2 regions of the Synechococcus sp. BDU 130192 genome follow, and region 1 is predicted to be linked to the other one. Evidence: predicted binding sites of a transcription regulator. Region 1 holds the regulator's gene; the other holds the start of a gene.
The links. The regulator HrcA, encoded in region 1, represses chaperone genes, less so after heat shock. The targets are predictions, from matches to a motif close to TTAGCACTCNNNNNNNNNGAGTGCTAA.
Positions count from the first base shown of each region.

Region 2: groES (co-chaperone GroES) is a predicted target of HrcA. The motif match lies at 1,839-1,865, and genes of this name have one in related genera.

Region 1 is NZ_CAWNNO010000009.1:8,729-12,153, reverse strand. Features, by position in the region: gene AACT35_RS03480 (NAD(P)H-quinone oxidoreductase subunit 4) at 1-3, opposite strand, end outside; gene AACT35_RS03475 (rhodanese-like domain-containing protein) at 323-679, shown strand; gene hrcA (heat-inducible transcriptional repressor HrcA) at 794-1,840, shown strand; gene AACT35_RS03465 (manganese efflux pump MntP) at 1,945-2,502, shown strand; gene AACT35_RS03460 (manganese efflux pump) at 2,727-3,311, shown strand; gene AACT35_RS03455 (DUF3110 domain-containing protein) at 3,328-3,425, opposite strand, start outside.
Region 2 is NZ_CAWNNO010000005.1:6,364-9,788, reverse strand. Features, by position in the region: gene groL (chaperonin GroEL) at 1-1,394, opposite strand, end outside; gene groES (co-chaperone GroES) at 1,478-1,789, opposite strand; gene glyS (glycine--tRNA ligase subunit beta) at 2,020-3,425, opposite strand, start outside.

The sequences.
Region 1 (3,425 bases):
CATACAAACTCAAAAAAATTAATGGCTGTTTCTTAAAAAATGCAATATTTATAAATCGTTAACGCAGAATAAAGGCGATCGCCAAGCAGAATGCTTTACCCTGTACCATCTTCAAAAAGTGGGACAGAAGATCTAACGCCTCTAACGTTACTTGTACCATTCCCAAATTTTCTTGACCGACTCTCCGGGGGAACTGCAATACTCCTTAACTTTGAACCCCCCTAAGGTGAAGATCCCCTAGCAATTCAGCCTTGGCATTCCCAAACGCAGCCAGAAAATGCTAGAAATGCTCACCTCTTAATTTTTTATCAGTAGCTTGACCATGACCAACCCTAGTTCTAACCCACAACTCCAGGCCGTCAGTCCCACAGTTTTTGCCCAGCGCGTCGCCACGACCGAATCTTTGCAACTCATTGATGTGCGTGAGCCCGATGAGCTAGAGATTGTCGCTCTCCCAGGCTTTACCAATTTACCCCTGAGTCAATTTGAACAATGGGCTGCCCGCATTGCCGTGGACTTTGACCCCCAGGCAGAAACCTATGTGCTTTGTCACCACGGTGTACGTTCGGCGCAAATGTGTTATTGGCTGCAACAACAAGGTTTTACCCAAGTGATCAATATTGAAGGTGGGATTCACCTTTACACCCTCTCTGTGGATCAAAGCCTACCGCGCTACTAGGGAAGAATGAGCTATACTAACCCAAACTTAGACCTTAAATCTTTCTTAAGTTAAGCCAAGTTTTTTTACTATTTTTTTATATTTCTTAGTTATTGAAAGCACTACTGTCGGCGTATGGTTGCTCAGAAAATTCTTAATCCCCGTCACCAAAATATTTTTCGAGCAACGGTCAACCATTACATTTCCACAGCGGAACCCGTAGGCTCCAAAACCCTTGTGGAGGAATATGACTTTCAGGTCAGTTCTGCCACCATTCGTAATGTGATGGGCAAGTTGGAAAAGGCAGGTTTCTTGTATCAACCCCACATCTCGGCGGGACGAGTCCCCTCTGATTCCGGCTATCGCTTTTATGTGGACGAGCTCGTCACCCCCAATTCCCAGACCCGCAAACGAGCGAGCCAAACGTTACAGGAACAGACCGCTGCAGAGTATTGGGGACTAGAAGCGACCCTCCAGCGAGCAACGCAAATCCTGGCGACGTTAAGTGGTTATATTGCTCTAATCACGGTGCCCCATCAAAACCATGCTCGCCTACGCTATCTGCAGTTGCTCCCCCTGGGGGATCAGAAGGTGATGATGATTGTGGTGACGGATAGTTATCAACCCCAATCGTTGTCCTTGACCCTGGACTGTGACCCCGATGAGCTAGAGATTCTATCGAATTTTTTAAATCACCATCTCCAGGGGCGATCGCTCCAAGAAATTGCCAGCCTTGATCCCCAGGCTTTAGACGAAGACTTTCACCATTGTCAGCTGTTATTGGAGACGATTTTGGGTAAGATTGCTCAGATTGTGCCTAATACGATTGCGACGCCAATTCTGGTACGGGGCATTTCGGAAGTGCTGCGGCAACCTGAGTTTTCCCAAATTGAGCAGTTACAAACCCTATTGCACTTGCTAGAGGCGAAACAAGAACAGCTACTCCCGGTGGTTTTTAGTGGTTTACCAGGCGATCGCCCGACGCTCATTCACATCGGCACCGAAAATCCCCTAGAACCCATGAAAACCTGCGCCCTTATTTCCACATATTATTACCAGGAAAAAACGCCCGTTGGCAGTGTTGCGGTGCTTGGCCCGACGCGGATGTTCTATGAAAATGCGATCGCCTTAGTTGAAGCCACAGCAGATTATCTTTCTGAGAATTTAAAAGCCGCTTTTTAAGGTTTAAGACTCGTAGGAAATAAGAATCAAATAATTCAATTTTTTGTTTTTTTGTTGATGGCGATCGCCATAATCTTTTTAGGGAAGTACCCATAGGGGATTTCATGGACTTTGACTTAGATATTCTTCTCTTTGCCCTAGTGCTGAGTATTGACTGTTTTTCCGTCGCCCTTGCACTAGGAGCACGCCATTTTTCCCGCAAGCGGGCCTTATTTTTTGCGCTCAGTTCAGGTTTCTCCGGTGGCGGCGCTATTTCCCTCGGTTTTCTCCTGGGTAATTTCGCCCAATACATCACCTTCTATGATCAAGGAATTGCTTTTATTCTCTTGATCCTCATCGGTGTTCACATGTGCTACAACGCCTACCGAGAAATGCAAAAACTCCCAGGCGATGATGATGAATCCAGAAAAATTCATGGCCTTTGGAAAATCCTCCTAGTCTCTAGCATTTCCAGTGTTGATTCTTTGGGGGTTGGTATTTCCCTTGGTTTAATGGGCAAACCCTTAATTCCCTATTCCCTGGGGATCGGAGTATCAGCCTTTTTTGCTACTTATGTGGGCTTATTTTGCGCACAATTAATCTCTAGTCAATTAAAGGAAAAGGTAGAGTTTTTTGGCGGTGGTATTCTGATTGCTATGGGCCTTAAAATGCTCTCAATATAATGATTATTTAGACCCGATTTTTATAAGTCTAGAGTCGTCATTTTCCAAGTAAAAAGCAGATTATTATTTCGCTCAGTCTCACGAGGATTAGGATTTATTTGTAGGCAATTACTTTTTTGGGAAGAATTTTTTAAATAATTTTGTGGAACTCGGAAACAATGAAAAAACTATGATAAATCGACCCACGATTTTTCGTTTATAGTAATAAATGCATTCCTTTCGAGTTGGCGATCACCACGGCATTTATGGGTTTTGAATCAGACATTATTATTTTCGCCCTTGTCCTCAGTATTGACTCTTTTTCCGCCGCCTTAGCCCTTGGTATTCGCCACTTTTCTGGAAAACGGGCTTTATTTTTTGCGCTCAGTTCGGGGCTTTCTGAAGGGGTGGCGATCGCCCTCGGCTTCATTTTGGGACGTTTTGCCCAGACTATAATTATGGCCTACGATCATTGGGTGGCCTTTGCCCTATTGGTTTTGGTGGGTGGACATATGTGCTACAACGCTTACCAAGAAATGCGAACCAAGCCAGGCGATGACGATGGTGAATCCGTCAAAATCCATAGCCTGTGGAAAATTTTGTTTATTTCTAGCATCACCAGCATCGATTCTTTGGGGGTGGGCGTTTCCCTCGGCCTCATTGGTAAACCGCTTGTGCCCTACTCCCTCAGCATTGGCTTGGCTGCTTTTTGTGCCACCTATGGGGGCCTATTTTGTGCCAAACTCATTTCCGGGCACTTAGGTGAAAAGGTAGAATTTTTTGGCGGTGGGGTTTTGATCGCCTTGGGCCTTAAGATGCTGTCAATCTAATCTATTCCCAAATACACTACAAAAGCCCTTCTAATTGACGTCGAATGCGGTCTAATTCTGTATCCGACAAATCATTTTCTGACGCTGTGGCTTGCTCTGCTGGCTGTTGCTTTC
Region 2 (3,425 bases), on a different contig from region 1:
ATGACCGCACCGTTTTGGCCAGCATTTTCAGCAATACGCTTCAGGGGCGCAGTCAGGGCACGGGCCACAATCAAAGCACCAGTGAGTTGCTCGGCAATTAGGTTGTCGGTTGCCCACTTTTCGAGTTCAGGAGCGAGGTGCGCCAGAGTTGTGCCACCACCGGGAACAATCCCTTCTTCAACGGCTGCTTTAGTCGCGTTGATCGCATCTTCGAGACGAAGCTTGCGGTCTTTCATCTCAGTTTCGGTTGCTGCACCGACTTTGATCACAGCGACACCACCGGAGAGTTTCGCGAGACGTTCTTGGAGTTTTTCTTTGTCGTAGGAAGAATCAGATTCTTCGATTTGACGGCGGATCTGCTCACAACGGGTCTTAACTGCCTGCTCGTTACCATCGGCCACAATGGTGGTGTTGTCCTTGGTGATGGTGATGCGGCGGGCTTTACCGAGCATATCAACGCTGGTGTTGTCGAGCTTGAGGCCTGCATCTTCGGTGATCAGTTGGCCACCGGTGAGTACAGCGATATCTTCGAGCATTTGCTTACGGCGATCGCCAAAACCAGGCGCTTTAACCGCAGCAACGTTGAGGACACCCCGGAGACGGTTGACTACGAGGGTCGCAAGGGCTTCTTTCTCGATATCTTCAGCGATGATCACGAGGGGCTTACCTTGGCGAGCAACCTGTTCGAGGATTGGAACGAGGTCTTGTACCAAGGTGATTTTCTTGTCAGTGATGAGGATGAAGGGATCTTCAAGAACCGCTTCCATGCGCTCGGTGTCGGTGACGAAGTAGGGGGAAGTGTAACCCTTGTCGAAACGCATCCCTTCGGTGATTTCGAGTTCGGTTTCCATGGATTTCCCTTCTTCGAGGGAGATCACACCTTCTTTACCGACTTTGTCCATGGCCTTGGCGATCATGTCACCAACTTCCTTGTCGTTACCCGCAGAGATGGCACCGACCTGGGCGATCGCCGTCGAATCTTCTACCGGACGTGCCTGGTCTTTAATGCGGCCAACGAGGAATTCAGTCGCTTTATCAATACCGCGCTTGAGGGCGATGGGGTTCGCACCAGCCGCGACGTTGCGGAGACCTTCTTTGACCATGGCATGGGCAAGAACCGTTGCTGTGGTGGTTCCGTCACCGGCCACATCATTGGTTTTAGAAGCCGCTTGGCGAATCAAAGAAACACCGGTGTTTTCGATGTGGTCTTCGAGCTCAATTTCCTTGGCAATGGTCACACCGTCATTCACGATCTGAGGTGCGCCAAATTTCTTTTCGAGCACAACGTTCCGACCTTTGGGGCCGAGGGTTACCGCAACAGCTTCAGCGAGGAGGTCGATCCCTTTTTCGAGGGCGCGGCGAGCATCTTCGTTGTAAATAATAGATTTAGCCATAATGATTGAATTTCTAGGTTGAGCGTTTTACGAGAAAAAATAGAAAAATCTGAAACGATTGCTTAGGTCAAACCTAAAAATAGTTACGCAACGGTTGCAAGGATATCTTTCTCAGAAAGAAGCACGTAGTCATCGCCACTGAGTTTGATATCAGTACCAGCGTACTTAGAGTAGAGAACTTTATCGCCAACTTTGACATCAACGGCGGAACGGCTACCGTCATCATTGCGCTTGCCTTCACCAACAGCTACAACTTCACCGATTTGGGGCTTTTCTTTAGCGCTATCGGGGAGGAGGATCCCACCAGCGGTCTTTTCTTCAGATTCGCTGACCTTTACGAAAACGCGATCGCCGAGGGGCTTGAGGGTAGAAACATTGATGCTAATTGCTGCCATGGATAATTTCTCCAGATCAATAAACGACTAAATTTAGCTAGATTGAAGTTTAGCACTCTCAATCTCTGAGTGCTAATTTAGCGGAGAAAATTAAATCCAGACAACTCCTGATAATGTACGGGTTCCCGAACTTTAGATCGCTCCAAAAATTGAACTGTATTGCTTCTCAGGGGAAACCCTGACAGAGACAGCTTTATGTCCCTGCCATGACTCTAAAAATAAACAAGGATCTACTGTTTAACGATCGCCCCAAAGTCTGCCAGAATCCGCGCGTGGTTCCGCAATAGCCCAAGGAGATTGAGGCGATTTTCCCGCACAGCAGGATCTTCTGCCATCACCAAAACACTATCCTCCCCATCAAAGAACCGCTCAACTGTGGGCGCGAGGGCCGCTAACCCATCGATCAGTTTTTGGTAATCCCGTTCGGTGCGGGCCGCTTCGGTGGTGGGCACAAGTTCCACTAAGCCCGCATAGAGATCGCGCTCGGAGTTTTGCGCAAATTTCTCCGGGTTAATTACCCCTGTCGGATCGAGGCTATCCGTGCTGAGGTTCCCCTTGGCGGCCAACTTTGCAGAACGGTTGACGGTGGCGTAGATTTTTGCGAGTTGGCCATCGTCACGAATGCTCTGTAAAAATTCAGCGCGATCGCCCACATCCAGTAAATCCGTTAAAGCCCGTTCAGTGTATTCTGCATCGTCACCCAGCACCGCATTCACCAGGTCATAATCAATACCCTTTTCATCTTGGAGCAAAGTCTGAATCCGCTGAATAAAGAAGCTTTGCAGGGCTTCGAGGGGAGACGTTTTATCGGGGTGAGCCGTAACAAAATCCTTCGCACCCTGGGCTAACAGTTCTCCAAGGTCAATTTCAAGACCCGCGTCCCAAGCGACAGTAATAATTGCATTGGCCGCCCGTCGCAGTGCAAAAGGATCCGAGGAACCAGAAGGGATCATCCCCAGGCCGAAAATGCTCACCAACGTATCGAGGCGATCGCCCATGCCCACCACTTGACCCGCAAGGGTTTGGGGCAAAATATCATCGGCATTGCGGGGTAGATAATGCTCAAAAATCCCCTCGGCCACGGCGGGCGCTTCCCCACTGACCAGGGCATATTTTTGACCCATGATGCCTTGGAGTTCTGGGAATTCATAGACCATCTGGGTCACCAAATCCGCCTTACAGAGCATGGCGGTGCTGGCAATAATTTCTTTGTCCGCCTCAGACAGGCCAAGCTGTTCCGCGATCTGCTGGGAAATTTCCATAATGCGGTCTACTTTGTCCCGCATCGTCCCTAATTCTTCCTGAAAGGTGACGGCCTCTAGCTGGGGCAAATAGGTTTCTAAATGTTCATCGCAATCGGCCCGGTAGAAAAACTGACCATCTGCTAACCGCGCCCGGATCACCCGACCATTCCCCGCAGCGATGATCTCTGATTTCTTGGGATCACCATTGGAAATCGTAATAAATTTCGGGAGAAGCTTCGTTTTATCTTGGCGATCGCGCACCGCAAAATACCGCTGGTGAGTGACCATCACCGTCGTAATTACCTCTGTGGGTAGCTCTAAAAATTCCGCTTCAATGTCCCCGACCACTGCCGTGGGATACTCCACCAAATTCACCACTTCAGCGAGGAGAT